Regions from separate parts of the Streptacidiphilus sp. PB12-B1b genome, predicted to be linked through region 2. Evidence: riboswitches for the same ligand, from Rfam matches in the RefSeq annotation. Region 2 holds a riboswitch; each other region holds the start of a gene.

Region 1 (10,032 bases), 2.2 Mb from region 2:
GCGACGCCTACAGGCAGTTGCTCAAGGGGACGTTCGCAGGAGAGGAGACGGACGCGGCTGTGGGGCCGAACTCGGCACCGTTGACCACGTTGCCGTCCGCAGGATCCTCGGTCGTACCGCCCGCCTGCACATCCTTCGTGTCCGGCTGGTACTGGCAGGTGCCGTTGAGGAGGAGCTGGTAGTGCCCCTCAGAGGCGTACCCCTGGCCGGTGTTGACGACCGCGGCGGCTACCCTGGCCCTGAACTTCGCCCGACAGGAGGCTACAGAACATCCCGATGGGTACGTGACCACGAGATCGATCGTCAATGTGTTGTAGTCCGCCTGGGTGTTGTACAGACAGACGTCACCGGTCGGGCAGCCGTGGACGGTGGCGGCCTGAGCCGGGGCGCCGGATGCGAGGGCCAGGCCGGCGGCAAGGATCGGGGCGGACAGGACCGCGGCGAGGCGCTGGTGTTTCACGGCACGGCTCCCATGCTGTTCGTGGTCACGGAAACGGACGGGTGGACCTGCACGTTCGCCGTCCGCCCGCTCCCATGCAGTACACACCTCGGAACGACCCCGCGCCTCCTGGGCCGGACAGCGGTAGGCCGTGCGTGAGAGAGGAGTCCCGGACGGCCTCGTCGTACCGGTCCTTTCGGAGCCCTGGGGGTCCAACTCGGTTGCCCGGCCGTGCGACTGTCTCGCGCACATGTTCGGGAGCGCGGGCGACCGGCTGGACAGACGGTCGGGGCATCCCTCGGACACGACCGGCGCGGGTCCGGGCGGCGGTGCCGGCGGCAGGCGCTTACCGCTGGTCGAGGAAGTAGCGGGTGTGGTGGACGAAGGACTCGTGGTACTGGTGGTGGGCGCCGTGGCCCGAGTCCGGGTAGAGCAGCAGCTGGGCGTTGGGCAGGTGCTGCTGGAGGATGTAGGAATTGACGGTGGTGATGATGATGTCGTGGTTGCCGTTGACCACCAGGACCGGCAGGGTCAGGGCCTTGAGGTCCGGGAATTCGGGGTCCTTGACCGCGCCGTAGGCGGCGATCGCGGCAAGCTGGGCGATCACCGACTGCTGGGTGACGGGGGTGTCGCGGTCGGTGCGCTCGACGATCCGTTCGACGTAGGCGCGGCCGGCCGCCTGGCTGGTCTCGCTGGGTTCGAACAGGATGGGCAGCCACATGTCCTCCTGCCGCGGGTAGGTGCGGGTGAACAGCTCGCCCACCCACGCCGGGCGGGAGCCGATCTCCTCGCCGCCGCGCGGACCGGTGCCGACCAGGATCAGCCAGCGCTTCGCCCGGGCGGTGCAGGAGGCCGTCGGACTGGACCAGGAAGCGGCCTGGACCCGCGCCCTGGCCCTTTTCAGCCAGATGGCGGGCGCGTTGCTGCTGTCCCGCGCCGTCGTCTCCACCGACCCCTCGCTGGCTGACGAGATCCTCGCCGCCGCCCGCGAGGACCTGCACACCCGTGCCCACCAGAAGTGAGCGCGGCGGACGACGGTGACGACCGGCTCGTCGGGCGCCAGGCCGAACCGGCTCTGATCGCAGCACCGTCATCGCCCTGGTCTTCGGCGCGCTACTGGAGCGGTTCCTGCTCGGCCGCCCTGCCACGGCCGGGGTCCGGTCCGTCCCGTCGCCGATGGGCCGGTCCGGTCACCCGCGCCCCAGGACGCAGTCACCGCAGACGGCCCTTGCTCCTGTGGGCGCGGCCCGGTAGATCAGGCAGCAGCTGCGGCGGCGGAAGCCGTGCCCGGTGCCGTCGTGGGTCGCGCTGCCGAGCAGGGGCGGCCGCTCCAGCAGGGCGGACGCGAGCAGCCGCGCGCGCGGCGCGCACTCGGGCCGTGCGGACGCCAGCGCGCCGACGGCCCCGTTGACGGCGGAGGCGACGTTCCCCCTCAGCACCCGGGCGGAGACGGACATCTCCGCGACCATCAGCTCGATGTCCTTCAACGCCCCGTGCAGCACATCATCTGACAGGCCATCAGCCAAGGTCTGCACGTCACCGATGTGTCCCTGGCCCAGTGCAATGGACAGCGGAAACATCCCGCCGGGCACCTGCTGCCAGCGAAGGCGGTCCAACCGCCACGGCAGGACGGTCCCGTGCAGAACAGCCATGGCCAGAGCCGGCGAGAGCAGCCTGGCCGCCAGACCGAGGTGGGTGACCGAGGCCGCTACACGCAACTCCAGCTCCTGAGAAGTCCTGCCGCTGCCCGCGGCCAGGTACGACCGCACGGACTCGACCCGGTTGGACAGCACCTGCGGGTCCTTGACCAGCGCCGCCATGCTGTCCCACGGCGCGAGTATCTCCGAGGTCGGTGCGTGAGCCTGGACGGCGAAGAACGGGCCGAGGGCCGCCAACTCGTCGAGCATCTCCGCATCCGGCACCGGCGCGATCATGCCGCCCTGACCGGCTCTGACCGGGCGGGCACGGGCGCGGGTGATACGGCGGATCCGGTCATGGCCCTCATGATCGAGTCATCCTCGCGGCGACGCAAGGCGCTGCTTGGGCCGATGGTCGCGTTCGACGCAGACGTCCCTGCGTTCGCTTGGCGTTCAGGATGGCTGGACTTGGTCGAAGTGGGCGACGGCTTTACGTGGGTCCAGGTGTGGGACACGGGCAGGGCGTAGAAGGGGCGGTGGACGAAAGCGGTGCCGTGCCGGAGGAGGTCGAGGACGGGAGCGGCCCAGCCGTCGAACAGGGCCAGCAGGCTCGATCGCACGGCCTCGTCGTCCGCCAGGTCCAGGTTCGTGTGCCAGTCCAGCGGCGCGCGGAACTTGGCGTACACCTTGACGTGGCCGCCGCTGTTGCGCTGGGCGACGAAGGAGCGGTTGGCACCGTAGGCAGCCAGGTCGCGTTCGAGGACGGCGACGGTGCAGCCGTGGCGGTGCAGCACCGCCCCCGTCTGCCAGGCGGGATGCGTCGTCAGGGGGGAACCCGGTGGGGATCCGGGACTGCCCCGCAGCGGCGAGTGGGAACGACCGCCGGGCGACGTGCACCGCTTCCGCCGGGCCCACGCCGCACCGGTACGGCTCCCCCACCGGTCCGTGGTTGCTCGGCGCGGCCTGGGGCGGGCGGACGCGGTGGCGTGCCCGCCCGCCCCGGTGGCCGGGTCAGGCGTTGAGCTCCTCCCGGATCAGGCGGGCGGCCGCCACCAGGTGGTCCAGTGAGCTGCGGGTCTCCGGCCAGCCGCGGGTCTTCAGGCCGCAGTCGGGGTTGACCCACAGCCGTTCGGCCGGGATCGCGGCCAGGCCCTGACGCAGCAGGGCGGCGGCCTCCTGGGTGCTGGGAACGCGCGGCGAGTGGATGTCGTAGACACCCGGCCCGACCTCGCGCGGGTAGCCGACCTGGGCCAGCTCGTGGGCGACCTGCATGTGCGAGCGCGCCGCCTCCAATGAGATGACGTCGGCGTCGAGGTCGTCGATCGCGGTCATGATCTCGCCGAACTCGGCGTAGCACATGTGGGTGTGGATCTGGGTGTCGGCGCGGACCGCGCTGGTGCTGAGCCGGAACGCCTCGGTGGCCCAGGCCAGGTAGCCGGGACGGTCGGCGGCGCGCAGCGGCAGGGTCTCGCGCAGGGCCGGTTCGTCGACCTGGATCACGGCGGCGCCGGCCGCCTCCAGGTCGCCGACCTCGTCGCGCAGGGCCAGGGCGACCTGGCGGGCGGTGTCCGCCGGCGGCTGGTCGTCCCGGACGAAGGACCAGGCCAGCATGGTCACCGGGCCGGTGAGCATGCCCTTGACCGGACGGTCGGTCAGGCTCTGGGCGTAGCGGAACCACTCCACGGTCATCGGGGCGGGGCGGGAGATGTCCCCGGCCAGGACCGGCGGGCGCACGTAGCGGGTGCCGTACGACTGCACCCAGCCGTGCTGGGTGGCCAGGTAGCCGTGCAGCTGCTCGGCGAAGTACTGGACCATGTCGTTGCGCTCGGGCTCGCCGTGCACCAGGACGTCCAGCCCGGCCTTCTCCTGGTAGGCGATGACCTCACGCACCTCGGCCCGCATGCGCTCCTGGTAGCCCTCGGTGTCGATGCGCCCGGCGCGCAGGTCGGCGCGGGCCGTGCGCAGGTCGGTGGTCTGCGGGAAGGAGCCGATGGTCGTGGTGGGCAGCAGCGGCAGGTCCAGCCGGGCGCGCTGGGCCCGGGCGCGCTCGGCATAGGGCTGGGCGCGGTGGGCGTCCTGGTCGGTGGTCGCGGCCAGGCGGGCGCGTACGGCCGGGTCGCGGGTGATCGCGGAGGCGGCGCGGGAGGCCAGGTCGGCCCGGTTGGCGGCCAGTTGCGCGGCGATGGCGTCGGTGCCACGGCTGAGCGCCGTGGCCAGGGTGGTGATCTCGGCGGTCTTCTGGCGGGCGAAGGCCAGCCAGCGCGAGACCTGCGGATCCAGGTCGCGTTCGACGGCGGCGTCCAGCGGGACGTGCAGCAGCGAGCAGGAGGGGGCGACGTCGACCCGGTCGGCCAGCCCGAGCAGGGTGCCCAGGGTGGTGAGCGACTTCTCCAGGTTGTTGATCCAGATGTTGCGGCCGTCCACGACACCGGCCACCAGGCGCTTGCCGGGCAGGCCGCCGACGGCGGCCAGGTCGTCCAGATTGGCAGCGGCCGGGCCGGTGAAGTCCAGGCCGACGCCCTCGATCGGGGCCTTGGCCAGCACCGGCAGGGCCTGGCCCGCCCGGTCGAAGTAGGTCGCCACCAGGATCTTCGGGCGGTCGGTGACCGTGCCCAGCTCGCGGTAGATCCGGGCTGCGGCGTTGAGCTCGGCCGGAGTCCGGTCCTGCACCAGGCACGGCTCGTCCAGATGGACCCACTCCGCGCCCGCCGCGTGCAGGTCTTCCAGGAGTTCGGCGTAGACCGGCAGCAGGCGGTCCACCAGGGTGATCGGCTGGAAGTCGGCGGCGACGCCCGGCGCGGGTTTGGCCAGCAGCAGGTAGGTGAGCGGCCCGACCAGGACCGGCCGGGCGTTGTGGCCGAGCGCGAGGGCCTCGCTCAGCTCGCCGACGGGCTTCGCCGGGTTCGCGGCGAAGCCCGTGTCCGGGCCCAACTCGGGCACCAGATAGTGGTAGTTGGTGTCGAACCACTTGGTCATCTCCAGCGGCGCGACCTCCTGGGTGCCGCGCGCCATCGCAAAGTAGCCGTCCAGCGGATCGGCATCGACCGCGGCGCGGTGCCGCTCCGGGATCGCACCCACGGCGACGCTGGTGTCCAGAACGTGGTCGTACAAGGAGAAGTCCCCGGTGGGGATCTCGGTGATCCCGGCGTCGGCAAGGCTCTGCCAGGCGGCGCGGCGCAGCGTGGCGGCGGTCATGTGCAGGTCCTGGGCGTCGACCCGGCCGGTCCAGTAGCCCTCGACGGCCTTCTTCAGCTCACGGTTGGGGCCCTGCCGGGGATAGCCGTGGACGGTGGCCTGCGCGCTGGTGACACTCGGTGACACGGAACTCTCCTTCGCGAGTCGCGTTGCGATCCCGGGAGAGCACGGGGCGCGAAGGAACAGCAGTCAGGGCGCGGCCCCCTACCCGTGCCCGCCTGCTCCGCCAACCCGCCCACGAGGTCACCGAGATCACCGTGTGCAGGGAGCACGCGGGCAGTGGCAGGTCTTCGGACTCATGGGCACACCGGAGACCTGTTGGTACTCCGGCACCTACTGGCCGTCGCTTCCCGGACTGTGTCGTCCAGTGCGTGTGACGGCGGTCGTTCCCACTCACCGCTGCGGGGCAGTCCCGGATTCCCACCGGGTTCCCTCTTACGACGCCCTGCCTGGCAGACAGGGCGAACCGACTGCATTTACCAGCCTATCCCCATGGCGCCCTCCGCGTCCGGATCGCGGATGAACGGGTGCGGTTGCCGCATCCGCTCCGGGTGGCACCGGCCGAGGACGGAGGAGTCGGCCCGTGGCCCGACCGGGACGGAACTGCAACGTTCCGATCACGATCGGATCGTTCTGCATCCGAACTGATGGGCTGTCGGACCAGGGTGGCAGATGCGCTCTTCGGGACTGGCCAAGGGATGTGCCGCACTCCTGCTGACCGCCGCGCTGGGCGGCTGCGGCACCGAGCACGTGACCTCCTCGCAGGCGCAGGCGCAGGGGCGGACGGCCGCAGGGTCCGCGCGCCCGGTGCCGGAGGGGTTCTGCCTACCGCCCGAGGCGCAGGGCGACTCGACACCAGCCCCCTGCATCAGCGAGAGCTGGCAGCAGCGGACCGCGGAGAACCACGCGTACGCCAGCCAACTGCCAGCCGCACCGAGCGCCGAGGCGCTGGACCAGCCCCTGGCCGCGACCCTGCGGACCGCACTCCAGCACCTGGTCGGCAAGCCGGTCACCCAGGCACAGCTGCAGACAGTCACGGCGACGGCCACCAGGATGACGCCGGCCGCCGTCGCGGTCACCGCCTTCTCGGCGACCGACCCGGTGGACATGTCCGTGGTGGTCGAACCGCCCGCAGGCGACTGCATCCATGGCGACATCGTCGGCACCTCGGTCACCACCGAGGTCACCGGCTACCTCGCCGACGGCGGCTGCGCCCCGGCGCCCCAGTAACCCACGGCGACCGCACGCTGACGCGCCTCGGCGGTCCGACGCGGGGGCGGATTCCGGGTACGGCAGGGCTTTTCCATGGCCGCGTCCGCCGCGTCCCTGCAGACGGTGATTAGGGCGACCTTGCTCGATCCACTGGACAATATGCTCAGTGATTGTGCCGGATGGCTGGGCAGATCGTACAGGTTGTGCAGCCCAGCGAGGCACTCTTGTCCCCCACGGCTTCATACGGTGTGCTCTGTGTCCATCGCCGCAGTGCTCAGTGGAGGAGAACGACCCGTGACCATCGAGACCACCCTCACCGACCAGGAACGACTCGCCGAACTCGACCTGGGCCAGCTGCGTCAGCTGGTCGGGCTCGTGGAGTACGACGGGGACCGGGACCCCTTCCCGGTGACCGGCTGGGACGCCGTGGTCTGGTCGGTGGGCAACGCCACGCAGGCGTCGCTGTTCTTCCAGGCCGTCTTCGGGATGGAGTTGATCGCCTACTCCGGCCCCACCACCGGCAACCGCGACCACCACGCCTATGTGCTGCGCTCGGGCGCGGCCCGGTTCGTCGTCAAGGGCGGGGTGGACCCGGACAGCGAGCTGCTGGACCACCACCGCCGCCACGGCGACGGGGTGGTGGACATCGCGCTGGAGGTCCCGGATGTGGACAAGTGCATCGAGCACGCCCGCACCCAGGGCGCGACCGTCCTGGTCGAGCCGCACGACGTCACCGACGAGCACGGCACCGTGCGTACGGCCGCCATCGCCACCTACGGCGAGACCCGGCACACGCTGGTCGACCGCTCCCGCTACACCGGCCCCTACCTGCCCGGCTACGTCGCCCGCAGCAGCGGCTGGGTCAAGCCGCAGGGCGAGCCCAAGCGCCTGTTCCAGGCCCTGGACCACGTCGTGGGCAATGTCGAGCTGGGCAAGATGGACCAGTGGGTGGACTTCTACAACCGGGTCATGGGCTTCACCAACATGGCCGAGTTCGTCGGGGACGACATCGCCACCGAGTACTCGGCGCTGATGAGCAAGGTCGTCGCCAACGGCAACCACCGGGTGAAGTTCCCGCTGAACGAGCCGGCCGTCGGCAAGAAGCGCTCCCAGATCGACGAGTACCTGGACTTCTACCGCGCGCCCGGCGTCCAGCACCTGGCCTTGGCGACCAACGACATCCTCGCCACCGTGGACGTGCTGCGGTCCAAGGGCGTGGAGTTCCTGGACGCGCCCGACTCGTACTACACCGACCCGAAGCTGCGCGCCCGCATCGGCCAGGTCCGGGTACCGGTCGAGGAGTTGGCCTCGCGCGGCATCCTGGTCGACCGCGACGAGGACGGCTACCTGCTGCAGATCTTCACCAAGCCGATCGGTGACCGGCCGACCGTCTTCTTCGAGCTGATCGAGCGCCACGGCTCGCTGGGCTTCGGCAAGGGCAACTTCCAGGCGCTGTTCGAGGCCATCGAGCGCGAGCAGGCCAAGCGCGGCAACTTCTAGGCTGCGAGGAACGCGAGGAAGAGCCCCGGTATGCCGTACTACCGCCGGGTGGGCCACGTCCCGCCCAAGCGCCACACCCAGCACCGCCGCCCGGACGGCGGGCTGTACTACGAGGAACTGGTCGGCGAGGAGGGCTTCTCCAGCGATTCCTCGCTGCTCTACCACCAGGGCATCCCCTCCGCGCTGACGAGCGCCCGGTCCTGGGAGCTGCCGGACCAGCGCACCGCCCCCAACGCTCCCCTGCTGCCGCGGCACCTGCGCCTGCACGCGCTCTTCCCCGACCAGGACACGGCGCCGGTGGACGTGGTCACCGGCCGCCGGCTGGTGCTCGGCAACGCCGACGTGCGGCTGTCCTACGTGGCCGCCGACGCGCCCAGCCCGCTGTACCGCAACGCGGTCGGCGACGAGTGCGTCTACGTCGAGTCCGGCGGCGGCACGGTGGAGACCGGCTTCGGCGTCCTGCCGGTCCGGGCCGGCGACTACGTGGTGCTGCCGCGCGGCACCACCCACCGCTGGATCCCGGACCCGGGCGCGCCGCTGCGGGCCTACGTCATCGAGGCGGACAGCCACATCGCCCCGCCCAAGCGCTACCTGTCGCGCTACGGGCAGTTGCTGGAGCACGCGCCCTACTGCGAGCGGGACCTGCACGGCCCGGACGAGCCGCTGGTCGTCGACGACGGCGAGACCGAGGTGTACGTCCGGCACCGCGGCGCGGGCCCGGCCGGGCAGGCGGGCACGGTCCACGTCCACCAGCGCCACCCGTTCGACGTGGTGGGCTGGGACGGCTGCCTGTACCCGTACACCTTCAACATCGCCGACTTCGAGCCGGTCACCGGCCGGTTGCACCAGCCGCCGCCGGTGCACCAGGTCTTCGAGGGCCGCAACTTCGTGGTGTGCAACTTCGTGCCGCGCAAGGTGGACTACCACCCGCTCGCGGTGCCGGTGCCCTACTACCACGCCAACGTGGACTCGGACGAGGTCATGTTCTACTGCGGCGGCAACTACGAGGCCCGTCGCGGCTCCGGCATCGGCCAGGGCTCCGTCAGCCTGCACCCCGGCGGCCACTCGCACGGCCCGCAGCCGGGCGCGGTGGAGCGTTCGCTGGGCGCCGAGTTCTTCGACGAGCTCGCGGTCATGGTCGACACCTTCCGTCCGCTGGAGCTCGGCGTCGCCGGCCAGGGGTGCGAGGATCCGGGCTACGCCTGGACCTGGGCCCGGCAGGCAGGGGAGGCGCAGTGACCGCCTCCCCAGGCAGCGCCCCCGGCCCGTCCGGCCCACTCGGACCGTTCGACGCCTTCCTCGACGACGCGGCCGTCTTCCCGCCGGGCGACCTGCCGCTGCCGCAGGCGCTCCCGGCGCACCAGGGGCACCGGTCCGCCTGGTACGCCCCGCTCGTCGGCTCCTTCGTCTGCCCGGCCGCCCGGGTGGACGAGCTGACCGGCCCGCTCGCGGTGAGCCTGACCCTGCCCGACGGGCCGGACGCACTCCCGCAGGCGCTGGAGCGCTTCGCCCGGGCGGCGCCCGGCGTCCTCGCGGCCGTGGAGGTGGTCCTGCCGGAGCGGATGACGGCCGCCGAGGCGGTCGCGGCCCTGGACGCCCATCTTCCCGCCGGGGTCGCCGGGTTCCTGGAGGTCCCGCGCGGGCCGCGCCAGGAAGACGTGCTGGACGCCCTGGTCGGCACCCGGCACCGGGCCAAGTTCCGCACCGGCGGACTGGTCCCACAGGCGCACCCGGACGAGCGGGAACTGTCCCGGACGATCCTCGCCGCGGCCGGGCGCGGGCTGCCGTTCAAGTGCACCGCCGGACTGCACCACGCCGTCCGGCACACCGACGGCGCCCTGGAGCAGCACGGGTTCCTGAACGTGCTGCTGGCGACCGACGCCGCGCTGCGCGGCGGGCAGCCGGCGGAGCTGGCCGAGATCCTGGCCGAACGCTCGCCCGGGATCGTCGCCGGCCAGGTGGCAGCCGCCGCCGAGGACGGCCGGCTGGCGCGGGCCCGCACCGCCTTCCTGTCCTTCGGGACGTGCAGCATCACCGATCCCGTCACCG
Region 2 (10,032 bases):
TCGGCGAGCCGCAACCGGACACGGGAATGTGCGGCCGCGTCCCCTGGTTCACTCCCATGTCGGCATCGCAACGTCATGGAAGGCAGCGCTCATGGTTTCAGCGGCATGCTCCGCGCGTCCGGAGGGCGTCGGCGGGTCGCTTCTGTCCTGGTCCGAGTGGCCCGTTGGCATGGGCGGTTCCGTCACAAGCCCGATAGGCTCCTTTGCGAGCGGGTCCACCACCGTGGACCGCGCGTTCTTCGCTCAGGAGGTGAGTCCCGTCGCCGGGACCGAGGACGAGGCCGGAACAGCCGGAGGGGCGCGGGAGGCCGAGGCCGCCGTGCCGGTCGGGGCTGCGCCGATCGGGGCCGTGCCCATCCACGACGTGCCCATCGACGACGCGGACGGCGACACCTTCCGGGCCGCCGCCGAGGAGTCCGAGGCCGAGCGCTCCGCCCGCTTCGAGCGCGACGCCTTGGGCTACCTGGACCAGATGTACTCCGCCGCGCTGCGGATGACGCGCAACCCGGCCGACGCCGAGGACCTGCTGCAGGAGACCTTCGCCAAGGCGTTCGCCTCCTTCCACCAGTTCCGCGAGGGCACCAACCTCAAGGCGTGGCTGTACCGCATCCTGACCAACACGTTCATCAACTCGTACCGCAAGAAGCAGCGCGAGCCCCAGCGCACCGGCGCCGAGGAGATCGAGGACTGGCAGCTGGCGCGGGCCGAGTCGCACATGTCGACGGGCCTGCGCTCCGCCGAGACGGTCGCCCTGGACCACCTCCCGGACAGCGACGTCAAGGACGCCCTGCAGTCCATCCCCGAGGAGTTCCGGATCGCGGTGTATCTCGCGGACGTCGAGGGGTTCGCGTACAAGGAGATTGCCGACATCATGGGGACACCCATCGGCACGGTGATGTCCCGCCTGCACCGCGGTCGCCGCCAGCTGCGGGAGCTGCTGGAGGACTACGCCCGCGAGCGCGGACTGGTCCCGGCCGGCAGCGGTGCCGGGACAGGTGTCCCGCACGACCAGTCGAAAGGGTCGGGCTCATGAGCTGCGGCAACCACCACGACACCGAGTGCAGTGAGGTCCTCGACCACCTGTACGAGTACCTCGACAACGAGATGGGCGAGGGCGACTGCGCCAAGTTGCGCGAGCACTTCGACGAGTGCTCGCCGTGCCTGGAGAAGTACGGCCTCGAGCAGGCCATCAAGGCGCTGGTGAAGCGGTCCTGCGGGTGCGACACCGCCCCCTCGGACCTGCGCGGCAAGGTCCTCGCCCGGATCGAGCGGATCCGGGCCGGGCTGCCGGTCGAGGGCGACCTGGTCGCTCACACCGCGCCTGCGGGCGGGGCCGCGGCGGACGCCGAATCCTCGGCCGCGAGCCCGGTGCCGACCCCAGCGGCCGACTCCGGCCCCGGTCGTGACGCCGCATCATACGTTGCCGCGGAGGCCGTCGCGCGCGACTGACCGCGCCGCCGAGCCCCGTCCGCTCCCCGCTTGCCGCAGGTCCGACCAGGTCGGGCCGCCTGCGGACCGGCGTACGGGCGCGGAAATCCCGGCCGCACCGAAAGTGTCCGAACCATCCCATGGCCCCGAGGCGTCGAGCCCCGGGGCCTTGGCATGGTTGGATGCAGGAGAAGGGGGCGGGCCCCACGTGTGTGGCGGGCCGTCGAGCGGGCATGGAGTCGGTGAGCCGTCGTCGGTCGATCGTCGTCGGTGGAACCGTCGACAGGCGGCGGAGGAGACGGCTGATGCGGCGGCGGGGCGGACAGCAGGACCACGGCTGTGCGTGGCGTCGCGGCGCACGGCGACGTAGCGTGCTTGTGGAGGCGCACGTCGCACAGCACCACTGCGGGCAAGCCCGGACCACCGGGTGGAATCGGACGAGTGGCAGGCCGAGGTGAAGATCTTCAATCGGGCACGGCAAAGGCCGTCCGCCAGCTGGCGGCAGACGACCGACCGGGCCTTCACGCTCATCGGGAGCGGACGCCTGGAGGACGCCGGGGCGCTGCTGGTCCGCGCCGCGGACCTGGAGCCGTGGTTGTCCGACTCCTGGTTCAACCTCGCGCTGCTGCACAAGTTCCGCCGGGACTGGGAGCAGGCGCGGGCGGCCGGGCTGCGCGCCGTGGCCCTGCTCGACCGCAACCCCGGAGCCCCCGACTGGTGGAACCTGGGCATCGCCGCGACCGCGCTGCAGGACTGGGCCCTGGCCCGGCGCTCCTGGCAGGCGTACGGCCTGCGGCTGCCGCAGGGCGAGGGCCCGGTCAGCCTGGACTTCGGGACGACCCCGGTGCGGCTCTCCCCGGAGGGCGAGTCCGAGGTGGTCTGGGGCCGCAGACTCGACCCGGCCCGGGTCGAGGTGCTGTCGATCCCGCTGCCGTCCTCCGGCCGCCGCTGGGGCGAGGTGGTGCTGCACGACGGCACCCCGCACGGCGAGCGGGTCGCGGACGGCGTCCCCTACCCGGTCTTCGACGAGATCGAGCTGTGGGCGCCCTCCCCGGTGCCGACCTGGGTGGTGCTGCTGCAGGCCGAGACCGAGGCCGACCGGGACGCCCTGGAGCGGCTGGTCTCCGAGGCCGGCTACGCCGCCGAGGACTGGACGTCCTCGGTGCGGCTGCTGTGCCGGGACTGCTCCGAGAGCCGGATGCCCGCCGACGACGGCCACAGCGAGCACCACGACCCGCACGACGACGGGCAGCTCGGCCACCTCAGCCACCGCAGCGCGGGCGCCCTGTGGCTCCCCGAACGCGAGTGCGGCATGGCCGCCCCGGCCGACCTGGTCGGCCTGCTGCTGGACCGCTGGGTGCTCGGCAACCCGGCCGGTCGCGCCTACCGTGACCTGGAAGAAGTCTGCTGACCCCGCGGTTCCCCGTACCCTGGTGGCTTACCCGTGTACGGACTGAAGGCGAGTGGCAGCGGCATGTCGGAACAGCAGGTCGAGGAACAGGTCGAGGACGTCGCTGAGGACGCCGCCGCGCAGGCCGTCGGCGCACCGGCCGACGGGCAGGCCGAGGAGCGCGCCCCGCAGCAGGTCGTCGGCGAGGAGCCGGACCTGACCAGGGGGACGTTCCGGCCGGTCACCGTCGTCGGCAACCCGGTCCTGCACCACCCCTGCGCGACCGTCACCGAGTTCGGCCCGGAGCTCGCCGCCCTGGTGGACGACCTCTTCGTGACCATGTACGCGGCCGAGGGCGTGGGCCTCGCGGCCAACCAGATCGGCGTCGCCCAGCGGGTCTTCGTCTACGACTGCCCGGACGACGACGGCGTCCGCCACATCGGCGTGGTGGTCAACCCGGTCCTGGACGACCTCGACCCCGCCCAGCGCACCCTGGACGAGTCGCCCGAGGGCTGCCTGTCCGTCCCCGGCGCGTACGCGGACCTCGCCCGCCCGGAGTTCGCGGTCGTGCGCGGCCAGGACAAGGACGGCAAGGACATCGTGGTCGAGGGCACCGGCTTCTTCGCCCGCTGCCTCCAGCACGAGACCGACCACCTCAACGGCTACCTCTACATCGACCGGCTCTCCAAGCGGGACCGCAAGGACGCCCTGCGGCAGATGGCGGAGCTGACCCCGCGCTACGAGACCGTCCCCAACGACTGAGCCCCGGGCCCGCGACCGGGCCCCGGTCTTATCCGCGCCCTACCGGGCCGTGGGCGATCCTGGACAGCATGGACGTTGATGCTGCCCAGGACCGCGACACCACCGCCCCCGAGGCCGGCGCCCCCGTCGGCGCCGGCCGGGCCATGGCCTGGTTCCTGGTCGTCACCGGCGCCCTGGGCTTCCTGGCCTCCTTCACGCTCACCTACGAGCGCTTCAAGCTGCTCACCCAGCCCGGATACGTACCGAGCTGCAGCATCAACCCCATCATCAGCTGCGGCAATGTGATGACCAAGCCCCAGGCGGCGGTCTTCGGCTTCCCCAACCCGCTGATGGGCATCGCCGGCTTCGCCGTCGTCCTCGCCGTCGGCACCGGCCTCCTGGCCGGCGCCCGCTACCGCCGCTGGTACTGGGCCGGCCTGCAGCTCGGCACGGCCTTCGGCCTCGGCCTGATCTGCTGGCTGGTCGGCCAGTCCCTCTACAGCATCGGCGCGCTCTGCCCGTACTGCATGGTCGTCTGGGTGATCATCTTCCCGCTGTTCTGGTACGTCACCCTGCACAACCTCAAGCACTGCGTCATCCCCACCCCCGCCCGCTGGCGCAACCCCCTCGACGCCCTGCTCACCCTCCACTGGTTCGGCCCCCTGCTCTGGTACCTGGTCATCGGCGGCATGATCCTCATCCGCTTCTGGTCCTACTGGAAGACCCTGCTCTGAGAGCGGTGGGGCGGGTGGTGAGGTTGGTCCAGAGGCGGTGCGGGCGGAGTCGAAGCTGATGACGATGAGGGTGTCCAGGCCGGAGAGCGACTCGCGGGTGAGCGGGGTGTGCGCCTTCCTGGAGGCGAAGGGCTGTCCCGTCGTCGCCGTGGCCAACCCGCTGCGCGGGGTGGCGTCGGACTCGGCGTACCTGCTGAGCGTCCTGAAGACCATCAGCGGTCCGATCGTGCCGGTGGGGCACTCCTACGCGGGCTTCCTGATCAGCTCCGCGGCTGCGGCGGATCCCGAGGTCAAGGCGCTGGTCTATGTCGCCGCCTGCATCCCCGAGAAGGGCGAGAGCCCCGCGGAGCTGACCTACAAGTTCCCCGGGTCGCAGCTGACCGGGAGCAACCTGCTCACCCGCCCGGAGCCGGGCGGGACCGACATCTACATCAACCCGGCCGACTTCAGCTCGGTGTACGCCGGCGGCCTCTCCCCGGAGCAGACCGCGCCGGCGGAGCCGGCCACCGTCAACCCGCCGGCCTCCGTGCCCAAGTGGGAGATCGTCGCGCTCCACGACAACGCGATCCCGACCAAGGCCGAGTTCTCCATGGCCCAGCGGGCCTGCGCCCGGGGCGTCACCGCCGACTCGGCCATGACGTCCCGGCCGCCGCCCCGCAGGTGGTGGACCGCGTCATCCTCCAGGCGGCGCGCTCCGCCGGCTAGACCCGCCGGACCCGCGCCTCCCGCCGCGCCTTCCGCGCCGGGAGGCGCGATCCGCCCCGCCCGAGGTCGTCGACGCCGGGTCAGAAGTCGTCGTCGAAGGAGACCGAGCCCTCGACGGCCACCTGGTACGCGGAGACCCGGCGTTCGAAGAAGTTGGTGAGCTCCTGGACGCCCTGGAGCTCCATGAAGCCGAACGGGTTCTCCGAGCCGTAGCGGACCGGCAGGCCGAGGCGGGCGAGGCGCTGGTCGGCCACGCACTCCAGGTACTGCCGCATGGAGTCCGTGTTCATGCCGGGCAGGCCCTCGCCGCACAGGTCGCGGGCGAACTGCAGCTCGGCCTCGACGGCCTCCTCCAGCATCGCGGTGACCTGCGCGCCCAACTCGTCGTCCCACAGGTCGGGTTCCTCGGCGCGGACGGTGTCCACCACCTGGAACGCGAAGTCCATGTGCATGGACTCGTCGCGGAACACCCAGTTGGTGCCGGTGGCGAGCCCGTGCAGCAGGCCGCGCGAGCGGAACCAGTAGACGTACGCGAAGGCCCCGTAGAAGAACAGCCCCTCGATGCAGGCCGCGAAGCAGATCAGGTTGAGCAGGAAGCGCCGGCGGTCGGCCTTGGTGTGCAGCGCGTCGAGCTTCTCCACCTCGTTGATCCAGCGGAAGCAGAATTGGGCCTTCTCGCGGATGGAGGGGATGTTCTCCACCGCGGCGAAGGCCGCGTTGCGGTCCTCCGGGTCGGGCAGGTAGGTGTCCAGCAGGGTCAGGTAGAACTGGACGTGCACGGCCTCCTCGAACAGCTGGCGGGACAGGTACAACCGCGCCTCGGGCGAGTTGATGTGCTTGTACAGCGTCAGCACCAGGTTGTTGGAGACGATGGAGTCGCCGGTTGCGAAGAACGCGACCAGGCGGCCCAGCAGGTGGCGCTCGTCCGCGCTCAGCTTGGCCAGGTCGGCGACGTCCGAGTGCAGGTCCACCTCCTCCACGGTCCAGGTGTTCTTGATGGCGTTGCGGTAGTGCTCGTAGAAGTCCGGGTAGCGCATCGGACGCAGGGTCAGTTCGAAGCCCGGGTCGAGCAGGTTCTTCTCGGCGGCGCGGGGCGTGGCGGGGTCGGACATCACTGGCATGCCTCGCAGGACTCGGGGTTCTCAAGGGAGCAGGCGATCGCCGCGTCGTCCTCGACGATCGGCAGGTCGTTGGAGAGGTCGGCCGGCTGGCTCAGCGGCGGAGCGGCCTCGGTGACCGGCGCGGCCTCGGCGGCCTGGGCCGCCTGGGCGGCGCGGGCGATCCGGGTGGCCGGGCGGGAGCGCAGGTAGTAGGTGGTCTTCAGGCCGACCTTCCAGGCGTACGCGTACATCGAGCTGAGCTTGCCGATGGTGGGCGAGGCCAGGAACAGGTTCAGCGACTGGCTCTGATCCAGGTACGGCATCCGGGCCGCGGCCAGGTCGATCAGCGCGCGCTGCGGCAGCTCCCAGGCGGTGCGGTAGAGCGACTTGAGGTCGTCCGGCAGGCCGGGGATCTCCAGCGCCGAGCCGTTGGCCTCGCGCAGCGACTCGCGGGCGGCGGAGGTCCACAGCCCGAGCGCCTTGAGGTCGGCCACCAGGTACGGGTTGACCTGGAGGAACTCCCCGCTCAGGGTCTCCCGCTTGAACAGGTTGGACACCTGCGGCTCGATGCACTCGTACACGCCCGCGATGGAGGCGATGGTCGCGGTCGGGGCGATCGCCAGCAGCAGCGAGTTGCGCAGCCCGGTGACGGCGATCCGCTCGCGCAGCGCGGCCCAGCGGTCGGCCCAGGCGGTGGCGGTGTCGAAGTGGTCGATGTGCAGCTGGCCGCGCGCGGCGCGGGTCTCCTGGTACGCCTCGTGCCTGCCGAGGCGCTCGGCCAGGTCGCAGCTGGTCTCGTAGGCGGCGAGCATGATCCGCTCGGAGATCCGGGTGGACAGCTCCTTGGCCTCGGCCGAGTCGAAGTCCAGCCGGAGCCGGAAGAAGACGTCCTGCAGGCCCATGACGCCCAGGCCGACCGGCCGCCAGCGGGAGTTGGAGGCGGCGGCCTCGGGGGTCGGGTAGAAGTTGATGTCCACGACCCGGTCCAGGAAGGTCACGGCGGTGCGGACGGTGGCGTCCAGCCGCTCCCAGTCCATCGAGCCGTCGGCCAGCAGGTGCGCGCCGAGGTTGACCGAGCCGAGGTTGCAGACGGCGGTCTCGGAGTCGTCGGTGACCTCGATGATCTCCGTGCACAGGTTGGACGAGTGGACGGTGCGGCCGGGCAGCGCGGTCTGGTTGGCGGCGCGGTTGGAGGCGTCCTTGAAGGTCATCCAGCCGTTGCCGGTCTGCGCCAGGGTGCGCATCATCCGGGCGTACAGGGAGCGGGCCGGGACGGTGCGGGCGGCCAGCCCGGCGGCCTCGGCCTTGGTGTAGGCGGCGTCGAACTCCGCGCCCCACAGGTCGACCAGTTCGGGGACGTCGCCGGGGGAGAACAGCGACCACTCGGCGTCGGCCTCGACCCGGCGCATGAACTCGTCCGGGATCCAGTGCGCCAGGTTGAGGTTGTGGGTGCGCCGGGCCTCCTCGCCGGTGCTGTCGCGCAGCTCCAGGAACTCCTCGATGTCCGCGTGCCAGGTCTCCAGGTAGACGCAGGCGGCGCCCTTGCGCCGGCCGCCCTGGTTGACCGCCGCCACCGACGAGTCCAGCGTGCGCAGGAACGGCACGATGCCGTTGGACTGGCCGTTGGTGCCCCGGATCAGGCTGCCGCGCGAGCGGATCCGGCTGTACGACAGGCCGATGCCGCCCGCGTGCTTGCTGAGCCGGGCGATCTGCGCGTAGCGGGCGTAGATCGAGTCCAGCTCGTCCAGCGGGGAGTCCAGCAGGTAGCAGGAGGACATCTGCGGGTGCCGGGTGCCGGAGTTGAACAGGGTCGGCGAGGAGGGCAGGTACTCCAGCCGACTCATCAGCCGGTACAGCTCGGCGACCTCGGCCACGGAGCCGGTGTCCCCGCCGATCTGCAGCCCGCAGGCGACGCGCAGCATGAAGTGCTGCGGGGTCTCGATGACCTGACGGGTGATCGGGTGGCGCAGCAGGTAGCGGGAGTAGACGGTGCGCAGCCCGAAGTACTCGAAGCGGTCGTCCCCGGCGGGGTCGACCACCGCGTCCAGGGCCGCGGCGTGGGCGGCGACGAACGCGGCGGTGGGGTCGCCGATCAGCCCCTCGCGGTGACCGACAGTGATCGAGGCGGCGAAGCAGGTGGAGCCCTGGCCGGCCGCCTCCTCGCGGATCTCCTCGGCCAGGAGGCGGGCCGCGAGCCGGGAGTACTGCGGGTCCTCGGCGATGAGCGCGGCGGCGGCCTCGGTGGCCAGCCCGCGCAGTTCGGCGTAGTCCGCGCCGCCGCTGCGGCCGCGCAGGGCGGCGGCGGCGACCCGTCCGGGGTCCACCTCGGGGAGGTCGGCGGAGCGCTCGGTGAGCGTACGCAGCAGGGCAGCGCCGGGGCCGTCAGGGGTGCCGGGTGCACCGGCCTGGGCAGGCAGGGTGGCGGTTGCTGTGTCAGTCACGTTCGCTCCTCGTTGGCGGCGGCCGGTCGGCGAGGGGCCGCCTCGGGCGGAGCGAGGCGTGCGAAAGCGCAAGACGGCAGCGCGCAGCACATCCTCGGCCCACCCTCGGGGCCCGGAAGTCATGCCGTCGGCAGGTAATCGGACTTGCGGGCGCGATTCCGGGCGACCGGAAGGGTCGGGACGCTCGGGGCGCAGCCGCTCACCGCTGCGGGGCAGTCCCGGATTCGCACCGGGTTCCCCTGCTTCGACAGCGAGAGTGAGCATACATCTGGTGGCGCTGGCTGGAAGCACCACCAGATGTTGTGTCGGGCGTGAGCAGATTCACTGGACTAGTTCCAATGCATAGGTCATCAGTTCGACTCCCGGGGCGGGGGACCAGTCGCGGGCCGGGGTGCGTACGAAGCCGAGCCGTTCGTAGATCCGGTGCGCGCGGACCATGGCCGGCTGGGTCGACATCACCAGCCTCGGCAGGCCCCGCTCGCGCGCCCGTTCGATGCAGGCGCGCACCAGCGCCTCGCCCGCGCCCCGCCCGCGCGCCTCCGCCGAGACCGCCAGCATCCGGAACTCGCCCTCCTGCCCCTGCGCCAGATCCGCGTACGGAGAACCCGGCGGCGCGAAGGTCACCGACCCCAGCAGCGCCCCCGAGAGCGGGTCCACGGCGACCAGCAGCTCGGCCCGCCGGGCCCGGTCGCGGCCGTCGCGCAGGCGCGCCGCGTTGGCGCTGTCGCGCGCGGTGTGGCCGTCGCCGATGAAGGATTCGGCGGTGAGATCCCCGGCGGCGTCGAGCTCGGACGCGAGGGCGGGGCGGATGACGATGTCCATGCCCGAGAGTCTGCCCCAGCGCCGGAAGGGGCTCGGAACGGGGCCCGGCACCGGAATGGCGGTACCCGGTCGTCGTCGCCGAGCGTGACGACTGGTGGCGTGTCAGATTCAAAAAGTGACTACTACAACACGCATGCGCAGGACGATAGGACTGGGCCTGGCCGCCTTGGTGGCCGGGCCGCTGGGGGCGATGGGCACGGCGGGCATGGCCCACGCGGCCGCGACGGCGACGGCGACCGCGACGACGGCACGGGCGGGCGGGGCGGTACGCGCCGCCGCGCCGGAGGCGGCGGCCTGCGGGGCCGTCAGCAGGGCCTCGCACGACAGCGCCCAGCCCGCCGTGAGACCCCGTCAGTCGCACCGCACGAGCCCGGCGGGCGGCCACGCCTCCACCACCGGGCACCCGTCGCAGAGCCGGGCCGACCCGGGCTGCGACAGCGCCCGCCCGGCGGCCGACAGCGCGGTCCGCCCGCGGCCGCAGCGGCCCGTCCGGATCGCCCCGGCGACGGGAGCCCGGGCCGTCGACCTCCGGACGGCAGCGGCTCCGGCAGCGGCCGTGGCGGCGGCTGCGGCGGTGGACCCGCACCCAGCCCGCGCGGCGGCGCACACAGCACCGCACGCAGCACCGCACGCAGCACCGCACGGGACGCAGCCGCAGGCCGGGGGCAGCG
Region 3 (10,032 bases), 4.8 Mb from region 2:
GCAGCGGGGCCCCGGCCGCCTCGGTGAGTCCGGTGTCGACCAGGCAGGCGTCCAGCGCGGCGGCCCGCAGCAGCGCCCCGGTGGCCCGCTGCGGGCCCAGCTCGCGGCGGCGGGCCAGGTAGTCCGCCGCGGGGGCGTGCGGCTCCAGGCCGAGCGCCGGGGGGCACCAGCGGCGTACCGCCAGGCCCAGCGCGCTGTCCCAGGCGCTGGTGCCGGGCGGCTGCGGGCGGTCGGACTCGGTCAGCAGCGAGCCGAAGGCGTCGTCGGACAGGTCGGCGGCGGTGACGCTGTGGCAGTGGTGGTCCAGCAGCAGCAGCCCCGGCGGCAGCCGGAAGGCCATCAGTAGCGCCAGCGGGTGGCGGCGATCACGGCCTCGGGCGGCTGCCCGGCGAAGGCCGCGGCCTCCGCCCGGCGGACCGCCGCGACGGTGTCGTGCAGCACCTCGCCCAGGGCCTCCCGCAGCACCGCCGACGCCTCGAACGCCGCCAGCGCCTGCTCGGGGCCGGTCGGCAGCCGGGGGACGCCGTCGGCCGAGGCCGGATCGCCGCGCACCTCCGGCGGCAGCACCGCTCCGGCGTCCATCCCGGCCAGACCGGCCGCGATCACCCCGCCCACCGCCAGGTACGGATTGGCCGCCCCGTCGAAGCACTTGACCTCGGCGTTGGCGCTCTCCGGCCGGTCCGGCAGCCCCGGCACCAGCCGCAGCGCGGCCTCGCGGTTCTCCGGGCCCCAGCACTGGAAGGCCCCGGCCCAGTGCGAGGGCACCAGCCGCAGATGGCTGGACGGGCCGGGCGCGCCCAGCGCCAGCAGCGCGGGCAGCTCCGCCAGCACCCCGGCCAGGAACGCCTCGCCCTGCGCGGTCAGCCCGTGCCGTCCGGGGCCGCCGGTCAGCAGGTTCTGCGGCGCCGCGTCCGGCCCCGTGCGCCAGACGCTCAGGTGCAGGTGGGCGCCGCTGCCGACGCCGCCGGGGGCGAACGCCGGGGCGAACGAGGCGCGCAGGCCGTGCGCGGCGGAGACCGCCCGCAGGGTGTGCCGGACCAGGACGGCGGTGTCGGCCGCGCCGACCGGCCCCTCCGGCGCCACCGAGACCTCGAACTGGCCCTCGGCGTACTCCGGATGGATCTGCTGCACCGTCAGGCCCTGCTCCGCCAGGGCGGAGAGGATGTCCCGCAGGTAGTCGGAGAGGTCGGTCAGCCGGTTCATCCCGTAGGCCGGGCCGTCGGTGGGATAGCCGCCGTCCGGCCGCTGGACGATCCACTCGGTCTCGTAGGCGGCCCGCAGGGCCAGCCCCCGGGCGGCGGCCCGCTCGGCCATCCGCGCGGCGAACTGCCGCTGGCAGGCCGGGTGCGGCGTGCCGTCCTGCCGGTAGCGGTCGGCCGGGGCCCAGGCCCAGCCGGGCTGCGCGGCCAGGGCCACCGCCCGGCTGAGGTCGGGGAGGAGCCGCAGGTCGCCGTCGGGGCCGCCGAGCCAGCGGCCGGAGGTCATCGAGTCGTCCACCAGGAAGGTGTCGAACACCGGCGACATGCCGACGCCCTGGTCGGCGGCGTCGGCCAGCCGCGCCAGCGGGACCGCCTTGACCCGGCCGACCCCGGCGTTGTCCACCCAGCCCAGGGCGACGCCGACCACCCCCTCACCGCCGAGGCGGGCGGCGGTGACCCGGGGGTGCTCCTCGGACGGCTGTGCCGGGGGCTCGGGCGGCTGCGCCATGGGCTCAGGTCTCCTTCCGGGGCCGACGGTGGGCCGACGGTGCTCCGGGGCGGCTACGCGCCCCCGTCGTGGACGCTGAAGGCGCTGCGGCGGGCGGCTCGGGCGACGCCCGGGTCGGGGTGGGCCGAGGCGACCGCGGCCAGGACCTGCCCGGCGCGCGGGTGCCCGACCCGTCGGGCGAGCGCGAACAGCCGGCCCGGATCGCCGTCGGCCGCGCCCTGGACGTGCCGGACCAGCATCGCGGTGTCCCCGTGCTCCAGCACGGCGGCGCCGGTGTCCACCCAGAGCCAGGCGGCGTCGTCCTGGCCGAGGACGTCCGAGGGCAGGACGCCCTCGTCGGTCTGCTCGGCCAGCCACAGCAGCGCGTACGGGCGCAGCAGCGGCTCGTCCACGCAGTCTCGCACGGCGGGTTCGGCCGGGTGCCCAGCGACGCGCAGGGCCTCGAAGGCCAGGCCGCGCAGCAGGGCGTCCTCGCCGCGGGCCACGGCCAGCAGGTCGGCGACGGCGCGGTCGGTCTGCCGGGCGGCCAGCCAGGCCCGGTACTCGGCCCGGGCCGGGCCGGGCGAGTAGCGGGCGCAGGCGGTGAGCAGTTCCAGCGCGGACTGCTCGATGTGCCCGGCGGCGGTCTGGGCGACCATGCAGATCTCTTCGAGCTTGGCGCGGACCGCCCAGTGCCCGAGGGGGGTGAGCTCGGCGCAGCCGTCGGCTGCGTCGGCGCCGTCCGGGCCGGTGCACTCGGCGTGCCGGACCAGCGCGCCGACGGCGGCGAAGCCGTCCAGCATCCAGTCCAGGACGCCGGCGACCTCGGCCGGGCCGGGGGTGAGGGTGAGCGCCAGGGCGCTGTCGCCGCGCACGGCGGAGACCGCCCAGGCGGCGTGCGGGACGGGGGCGCCCAGGGCCGGATGCACCCCGCCGTGCCACTGCTCCTCCAGGCCGCGTCTCAACAGCTCCCGCAGCTCGGTGAGCGGAACCGGATCGTCCACCAGGTGCAGGAAGGAGAGCAGTTGCGGCGCGTGGTCGACGGCCAGGCCGGCCAGCGAGGTCAGCGCCCGGTCCGGGACGGGCACCAGCAGCGTCCAGGCGTCGAACAGGGCCGCCCAGCCGCGCAGGACGGCCTCGTCGTCGTGCTCCCAGGCGTGCAGCCGCCAGCCGGGGCCGGCGCCGCTGCCGCGCAGCTCGATCAGGCCGGTCAGCCGGGCGCGTTCCCACGCCTCGGCGGCGGCGGGCATGGTCAGGGCCAGCGCCCGCCCGGCGGCGTGGGCGTCCGCCTCGTGGAGGTCCCCGCGCCGGTCGACGCTGGGGAGTTCCCCGGCCCAGCGGGCGATCCGCACCGCGTCGGCGAGCAGCCGCCGGGCGAGCGGAGCGAGCTGGGCGGGTCCTGGCAGCCCGGCCGGTGGAGTGCGGCGGGCTTGGGTCGAAGGTCGGGGCGGGGCGCTGCTGCGTGGCTGCGTGGGAAGCACAGCCGTGGGCAGCCTGGTCACCTGAGCGGTGCCACCCACAGGTCGGGCATCACGGTCGCGCGAATTCCGGGACGTCACGCCGTGCAGTCTTCCCCGTGGACGGTGTAGTTGTCACATCCTCAGGTACACGGGCTTCCAACGTGTCCCGGAATGGTGACGGATGGGTCACAGGAGGGGGGTGAGGAACCTGCGCAGGGTCTCCTCGTAACCGGCCGGATCGGCGTTCCACAGGGCCGCGTGCTCAGCCCCGGGGAACTCCCGGTACAGCACCAGGTCCTCGCGGCTCGCGGCCAGCCTGCGGGCCGGTCCCGGGTCGGCGACGGTGTCGTCCGGGCTCTGCATCAGCAGCACCGGGGCATTCAGCCCGAGGCCCAGCGCGAGCCGGTCCGCGGCGGCGCCGTCCAGCCCGGCGCGGCCCTCGGCGGCGCGGGCCCCCAGGACGGCCAGGGCGTCCGGCACGCCGCGCCGGGCGGCCTGGCGGCGGGCGGCGCCGCGGACGTCCAGCACCGGGGAGTCCAGCACCACGCCGCGCACGCTGTCCCGCCACGGGGAGCGCTCCAGGAAGTGCAGCGCCGTGGTCGCGCCGATCGACCAGCCGTGGAGCAGGACCCGCCCGAAGCCGCCGGACAGGGCCAGCTGGACGGCCGCCTCCACGTCCCGCCACTCGGTCTCGCCGAAATGCGAGAGGCCGTCCGGCGAGCGCGGCGCGCCCTCGTCGTTGCGATAGGTCACGGCCAGCACCTGCACCTTGAGCCGGGTCAGCAGCGGCAGCAGCGGCAGCACCTGCTGTCGGTCCTCGCCGGGGCCGTGGACGGCCACCACGCACAGGTCGCGGGCGCCGGACAGGTACCAGGCGGGCATGGGCCCGAGCTCGCCGCGGACCAGGGGCTCGGTGAAGTCCAGCCCGAGCGCGGTGGACGGGTCGCCGACCAGCACCCGCGGGGTGATCCGGACGGCGGTGCCGTCGGGGGGCGCCGTGCCGCTCTCCAGCCGGCGGACGACGGTGCGGTCGGTGGTGCCGATCACCTCGCCGACCACGGCCCGGCCGGAGCGGCCGGAGCCCAGGCCGGCGGCGGGCACGGAGCCGGCGACGGGGCCGGTGCCGTCCGGACCGGAGCCGTCCGGGCCCCACTCCAGGGCGTAGCGGCCCGGGCGGAGCGTCTCCCCGCTGCGGGTCAGCTCGATCCGGCCGTCGGCGGAGGCCTGCACCCGCAGCCCACCGCCCCCGGCCGGAGGCGTCTCCCGGGGCCGGACCGAGAAATCGGAGGCCGCCCGGCTCGCCGCCAGCACCGCCGCACCGGCTCCGACGGCGGCTGCGGCGGCCACGGCTGCTGCCCTTCCCCAACGCATGTCGCTCCCCACGCTCGGCGGTGCCCGCTCGGTACTCCTCCCCGCCATCCCAGTGCCCATGCACGGCGCGCGCCAGCCGGGCGCGGCCATCCGGCGGACGCCCGGAACGCCCGTCCGTCCGACGCTGTGTCCCGTTTCCCGGCGGGAGGCTGACAGAGTGCGCATTGCCGCTGCTCGCGGCGGATGGGTACGGTCCGGAAAACCCACTCCTCGCGGAAGCAGGTCCTCCTGATGGGCACGTCCGCCATCGCCAACGGCGGTGTCTCGTTCTGGTACGCGGAGGCGGGCGTCCCCGCGCCGCGCACGCCCCTCGACGGCTCGGCCGAGGCCGACGTCTGCATCGTCGGCGGGGGCTACACCGGGCTGTGGACCGCGTACTACCTGAAGAAGGCCGATCCCGGGCTCCGGATCACCGTGCTGGAGCAGCGCTTCTGCGGCTACGGCGCGTCAGGCCGCAACGGCGGCTGGCTCTACAACGGCTTCGCCGGGCGCGGCGCCTTCGCCCGCCGGTACGGCAAGCCCGGCGCGGTGGCCATGCAGCAGGCGATGAACCGGTCCGTGGACGAGGTGATCGAGGTCTGCGCGGCCGAGGGCATCGAGGCCGACATCGTCAAGGGCGGCATGATGGAGGTCGCCTACACCCCGGCGCAGCTGGACCGGCTGCGCGGGTACGTCGCCACCGAGCACGCCTACGGCGAGACGGACCAGGTGCTGCTCGGCGCCGCCGAGGCAGCCGCGCGGATCAGCGTCGCCGGGACGCTGGGCGGCAGCTGGACGCCGCACGGGGCCCGGATCCAGCCGGCGAAGCTGGCCCGGGGGCTGGCCCGGGTGGTCCGGGCGCTGGGCGTGACCGTGCACGAGGGCACGGCGGTGCGGGAGATCCTGCCCGCCGCCGACGGCCGCCCGGCCCGGGCGGTGACCGCGACCGGGACCGTGTCGGCGCGGTACGTGCTGCGGGCCACCGAGGGCTTCACCTCGGCGCTGCGCGGCGAGCGGCGCTCCTGGCTGCCGATGAACTCGTCCATGGTGGTGACCGAGCCGCTGCCCCGGGAGTTCTGGGACTCGGTCGGCTGGGAGGGCCGGGAGACCCTCGGCGACATGGCGCACGCGTACATGTACGCCCAGCGCACCGCCGACGACCGGATCGCGCTGGGCGGGCGCGGGGTGCCGTACCGCTTCGGCTCGCGCACCGACAACGACGGGCGGACCGCACAGCAGACCGTCGACCAGCTGCGGGAGATCATGGTCCGCTTCTTCCCGGCCGCGCGGGACGTGCGGATCGCACACGCCTGGTCCGGGGTGCTCGGGGTGCCGCGCGACTGGTGCTCCACCGTCGAGCTGGACCGGGCCTCCGGCCTGGGCTGGGCCGGGGGCTACGTCGGCAGCGGCGTCACCACCACCAACCTGGCCGCCCGGACCCTGCGCGACCTGGTGCTGCGCGAGGACGGCAGCGAGCTGACCGGCCTGCCGTGGGTGGGCCACCAGGTCCGCCGCTGGGAGCCGGAGCCGCTGCGCTGGATCGGCGTGCACGGCATGTACGCCGCCTACCACGCCGCCGACCGGCAGGAACGCGGCGGCCGGACCACCACCTCGCCGATCGCCCGATTGGCGGACGTGGTCTCCGGGCGGCACTGACACGGTCACCGACAGGCATTGCTGACACGCGTCACTGACAGGCAGTGACCGGGCGTGGGCGCTCCGAGATGCGGAAACGCCCGCCGGAGCGGACGCTGGACTCCGGGGGGTTCCACCGGACCGCAGCACTCAACGACCTTGGGGTGCCCATGTCTGTCCTTGCCTGGCTGCTCATCGCCCCGCTGGGGCTGCTTCTGATCCTCGGCCTCGCCTGGTTCGAGGACACCGTCCTGCGCCCGCCGGCCAGCCCGGCGGACCAGGTGCTGCAACGCCAGACGGAGACAGTCGCGCCCGCGCGGCGCGGCCGGGCCACCGGTCGGTCCAACCCCGTCGCCCAGATCTCCCAGGCCGCCAAGGCCGCGCAGGCGGCCCAGGCCGGAAAGGTCGCCCAGGTCGCCCAGGTCGCCCAGGGCACGGCGGAGCTGCTCAGCCTGGTCAGGCTGCAGCCTCGGCGCACCGCCGAGCGGCCGGGCGCGGGCGGCCGCGACAGCGCCGCCTGAGCCGCCCGACGCGAGGACGCCGAGCCCGTGCCGCACCCGGCGCGGGCTCGGCGTCCTCGCGTCCGGCCGGGGGGGCGGGCGCCGGGTGTGAGAAGAGTCGCCGGGCCGTGTGTTGACGGTCGGTCCGGCAGCGTGGTGGGATCATTGCGCCAAACGGAGGCATGCAGAGGAAGCCGGTGCGAATCCGGCGCGGTCCCGCCACTGTCACCGGGGAGCGCTTTCGAACGACGGCCACGGCAGTGCGGTACCGCTGCGGGAAGGCCCGGAAGCGCGTCGATCCGGAAGCCAGGAGACTCTCGCCCCCGGTACGTCGATCCAGGGCGCGGACCCTGAGTGAGGACATCCCACGCCATGCGCGTCCCCTGCCTGCCACCCCCGCACGCCGCCCCCACCGTCCCGCAGCCGCTCCGCTGACCGCCGTGCGCAGCGCACCGGCCCTGGGCGTCGCGGCGGGATACGCCGCCGACGCCGCCTTCGGCGACCCCCGGCGCGGGCACCCGGTGGCCGGGTTCGGCCGGGCGGCCGGGGCGCTGGAGCGACGGCTGTGGCGTGACCACCGGGCGGTCGGCGCGGCCTTCACCGCCCTGTGCGTCGGGACGGTCGCGGCCGGGGCGATCGCCGCCGAGCGCGCGGTGCGCGGGCCCTCGGGCGGCGGCTCCTCCGTCCGTTCCCCGGGCCTGGCGTCGGCGGGCCGGATGCTGCTGGCCGGGGCGGCGACCTGGACCGTGCTCGGCGGCGCGTCGCTGGTCCGCGAGGCGCGGACGATCGGCGGCTCGCTGCACGCCGGGGACCTGCCCGCCGCCCGCGCGCGGCTGCCGTACCTGTGCGGGCGCGACCCGCGCGGGCTGACGGAGCAGCAGATCGCCCGCGCGGTGGTGGAGTCCGTCGCCGAGAACACCGCCGACGCCGTGGTCAACGCCCTGGTCTGGGGCGCGCTGGCGGGCACGCCGGGGCTGCTGGCCTTCCGGGCGGTGAACACCCTGGACGCCATGGTCGGCCACCGCTCGCCGCGCTACCTGCGCTTCGGCTGGGCCTCGGCCCGGCTGGACGACGTCGCGGGCTGGCCCGGCGCCCGGCTGACCGCGCTGCTGACCGTCGCCGCCGCCGGTCCCGGGCGGCGCGCGGAGACCTGGCGGGTCTGGCGGCGCGACGCCTCGGCCCACCCCAGCCCCAACGCCGGCCAGGCCGAGGCGGCCTTCGCGGGCGCACTCGGCGTCCGCCTCGGCGGGACGCTGGCGTACGGGACCAGGACCGAGCACCGGCCGGTGCTGGCGGCCGAGTGCCGTCCGGTGGCGGTCGGCGACATCGAACGGGCGTGCGTGCTGTCGCGCCGGGTGGGGCTGCTGGCCGTCGGCGCGGCGGTCGCGGCGGTCCTGCTCCGGGAACGCCTCGGCGGACGTGGGAGGGAACGGCGTTGACGGGTGCACTGCTGGTCGCGGGGACGACCTCGGACGCGGGCAAGAGCGTGGTCACCGCGGGCATCTGCCGTTGGCTGGCCCGCACCGGCGTCTCGGTCGCGCCGTTCAAGGCGCAGAACATGTCGCTCAACTCCTTCGTCACCGCCGACGGCGCGGAGATCGGCCGGGCCCAGGCCATGCAGGCGGCGGCCGCCGGGATCGAGCCGGAGGCGGCGATGAACCCGGTGCTGCTCAAGCCCGGCTCGGACAGCCGCAGCCAGGTCGTGGTGCTGGGCCGCCCGGTGGCCGAGGTCGGCGCGCTCGACTACCACCAGCGCAAGCCCGCGCTGCTGCGGATCGCCCTGGACTGCCTGGCCGACCTGCGCCGCCGCCACGACGTGGTGGTGTGCGAGGGCGCGGGCTCCCCCGCCGAGATCAACCTGCGCGACCGCGACCTGGCCAACATGGGCCTGGCCACCGCCGCCGGACTGCCGGTGGTGGTCGTCGGCGACATCGACCGGGGCGGGGTGTTCGCCTCCATGTACGGGACGCTGGCGCTGCTGTCGGCGGAGGACCAGCGGCACATCGGCGGCTGGATCGTCAACAAGTTCCGCGGCGACGTCCGGCTGCTCCAGCCCGGCCTGGACATGCTGCTGAAGCTGACCGGGCGCCCCACCGTCGGCGTACTGCCGATGCTGCAGGGCCTGTGGCTGGACGCCGAGGACTCGCTCGACCTGGCCGGGCTGGTCGACCGGGCCCCGAGCGGCCCCGCCCACGGCGCGGAGGTGCTGCGGGTGTCGGTGGTGCGGCTGCCCCGGCTGTCCAACTTCACCGACGTCGACGCCCTGGCCCAGGAGCCCGGCGTCCTGGTCCGCTGGGCCACCCGGCCGGAGGAGCTGGCCGACGCCGACCTGGTGGTCCTGCCCGGCAGCCGCGCCACCGTCGCCGACCTGGCCTGGCTGCGCGAGCGCGGCCTGGACGCGGCCCTGGCCCGGCGGGCCGCGCAGGGACAGCCGCTGCTCGGCGTCTGCGGCGGCTACCAGATGCTGGCGCGCGAGGTCGTGGACGAGGTCGAGTCCCGGGCCGGGGCCGTCCCCGGACTCGGACTGCTCCCGGTGCGAGTGGAGTTCGCCCGGGAGAAGACCCTGGCCCGCCCGGTCGGCGAGGCGTACGGGCAGACCGTCGCCGGGTACGAGATCCACCACGGGGTGGCCACCGTGGAGGGCGGCGAGCCGTTCCTCGACGGCTGCCGCACCGGCGCGGTCTGGGGCACCACCTGGCACGGCGCGCTGGAGAACGACGGCTTCCGCCGGGCCTTCCTGCGGGAGGTCGCCCAGCTGGCCGGGCGCGCTTTCACCCCCGCGCCGGACACCTGCTTCGCCGCCGCCCGCGAGGACCGGCTGGACCGGCTCGCGGACCTGATCGAGGAGCACGCCGACACGGCGGCGCTGCTGCGGCTGATCGAGGGCGGCGTGCCGACCGGGCTGCCGTTCGTACCGCCGGGCGCACCGTGACCGCCCCGCCTCGCACACCCCCGCCCTCTTCACCCGCTTCACCACCGACGCCGTCCTCACCATCCTCACCACCGACAGGGGAGACCACCGTGGCCACGCAGGCCGAGCAGGACCAGCCGACCCGGCCGTCGGGAGCGCCGCACACCGCGACGGTCCTGCTGCTGTCCACCGCCGACACCGACCTGCTGGCGGCCCGCGCCGCCGGTGCGGACTACCGCATCGGCAACCCCACCCGGCTGGACACCGGCGCGGAGCTGCGCGCGCTGCTCGACGGCGCGGACGTCGTCGTCGTCCGGCTGCTCGGCGGCCGCCGCGCCTGGGAGGACGGGCTGGCAGTGATCGCCGCCTCCGGCGTGCCGACTGTGCTGCTGGGCGGCGAGGCCGTGCCCGACGCCGAGCTGATGGGCATGAGCTCGGTGCCCGCGGGCGTCGTCGCCGAGGCGCTGGCGTACCTGGTCGAGGGCGGCCC

The links. Region 2 has a riboswitch for cobalamin ahead of GXW83_RS05285 (ribonucleoside-diphosphate reductase subunit alpha). Riboswitches for the same ligand answer to the same signal wherever they lie in the genome.
Region 1: linked by a shared signal. The riboswitch ahead of metE (5-methyltetrahydropteroyltriglutamate--homocysteine S-methyltransferase) and the one ahead of GXW83_RS05285 (ribonucleoside-diphosphate reductase subunit alpha) in region 2 are both predicted to bind cobalamin.
Region 3: linked by a shared signal. The riboswitch ahead of GXW83_RS25500 (cobalamin biosynthesis protein) and the one ahead of GXW83_RS05285 (ribonucleoside-diphosphate reductase subunit alpha) in region 2 are both predicted to bind cobalamin.

The regions. Positions count from the first base shown of each region.
Region 1 covers NZ_CP048405.1:3,345,931-3,355,962, reverse strand. Annotated here, with positions in the region: gene GXW83_RS15090 (hypothetical protein) at 8-460, opposite strand; gene GXW83_RS15085 (alpha/beta fold hydrolase) at 786-1,202, opposite strand; gene GXW83_RS34005 (hypothetical protein) at 1,186-1,461, shown strand; gene GXW83_RS15075 ((2Fe-2S)-binding protein) at 1,630-2,361, opposite strand; partial or broken gene GXW83_RS15070 (FAD-dependent monooxygenase) at 2,564-2,825, opposite strand; gene metE (5-methyltetrahydropteroyltriglutamate--homocysteine S-methyltransferase) at 3,088-5,397, opposite strand; cobalamin riboswitch at 5,535-5,757, opposite strand; gene GXW83_RS15060 (hypothetical protein) at 5,944-6,501, shown strand; gene hppD (4-hydroxyphenylpyruvate dioxygenase) at 6,778-7,983, shown strand; gene GXW83_RS15050 (homogentisate 1,2-dioxygenase) at 8,014-9,222, shown strand; gene GXW83_RS15045 (hypothetical protein) at 9,219-10,032, shown strand, end outside.
Region 2 covers NZ_CP048405.1:1,129,819-1,139,850, forward strand. Annotated here, with positions in the region: gene GXW83_RS05250 (sigma-70 family RNA polymerase sigma factor) at 356-1,033, shown strand; gene rsrA (mycothiol system anti-sigma-R factor) at 1,030-1,449, shown strand; gene GXW83_RS05260 (hypothetical protein) at 1,883-2,839, shown strand; gene def (peptide deformylase) at 2,903-3,580, shown strand; gene GXW83_RS05270 (vitamin K epoxide reductase family protein) at 3,649-4,293, shown strand; gene GXW83_RS05275 (alpha/beta hydrolase) at 4,358-5,158, shown strand; gene GXW83_RS05280 (ribonucleotide-diphosphate reductase subunit beta) at 5,079-6,110, opposite strand; gene GXW83_RS05285 (ribonucleoside-diphosphate reductase subunit alpha) at 6,110-8,539, opposite strand; cobalamin riboswitch at 8,651-8,849, opposite strand; gene GXW83_RS05290 (GNAT family N-acetyltransferase) at 8,861-9,361, opposite strand; gene GXW83_RS05295 (LPXTG cell wall anchor domain-containing protein) at 9,495-10,032, shown strand, end outside.
Region 3 covers NZ_CP048405.1:5,890,808-5,900,839, forward strand. Annotated here, with positions in the region: gene GXW83_RS25470 (amidohydrolase family protein) at 1-340, opposite strand, end outside; gene GXW83_RS25475 (glutamine synthetase family protein) at 340-1,707, opposite strand; gene GXW83_RS25480 (hypothetical protein) at 1,761-3,167, opposite strand; gene GXW83_RS25485 (S9 family peptidase) at 3,333-4,517, opposite strand; gene GXW83_RS25490 (FAD-binding oxidoreductase) at 4,749-6,152, shown strand; gene GXW83_RS25495 (hypothetical protein) at 6,302-6,652, shown strand; cobalamin riboswitch at 6,818-6,948, shown strand; gene GXW83_RS25500 (cobalamin biosynthesis protein) at 7,063-8,070, shown strand; gene GXW83_RS25505 (cobyric acid synthase) at 8,067-9,563, shown strand; gene cobN (cobaltochelatase subunit CobN) at 9,725-10,032, shown strand, end outside.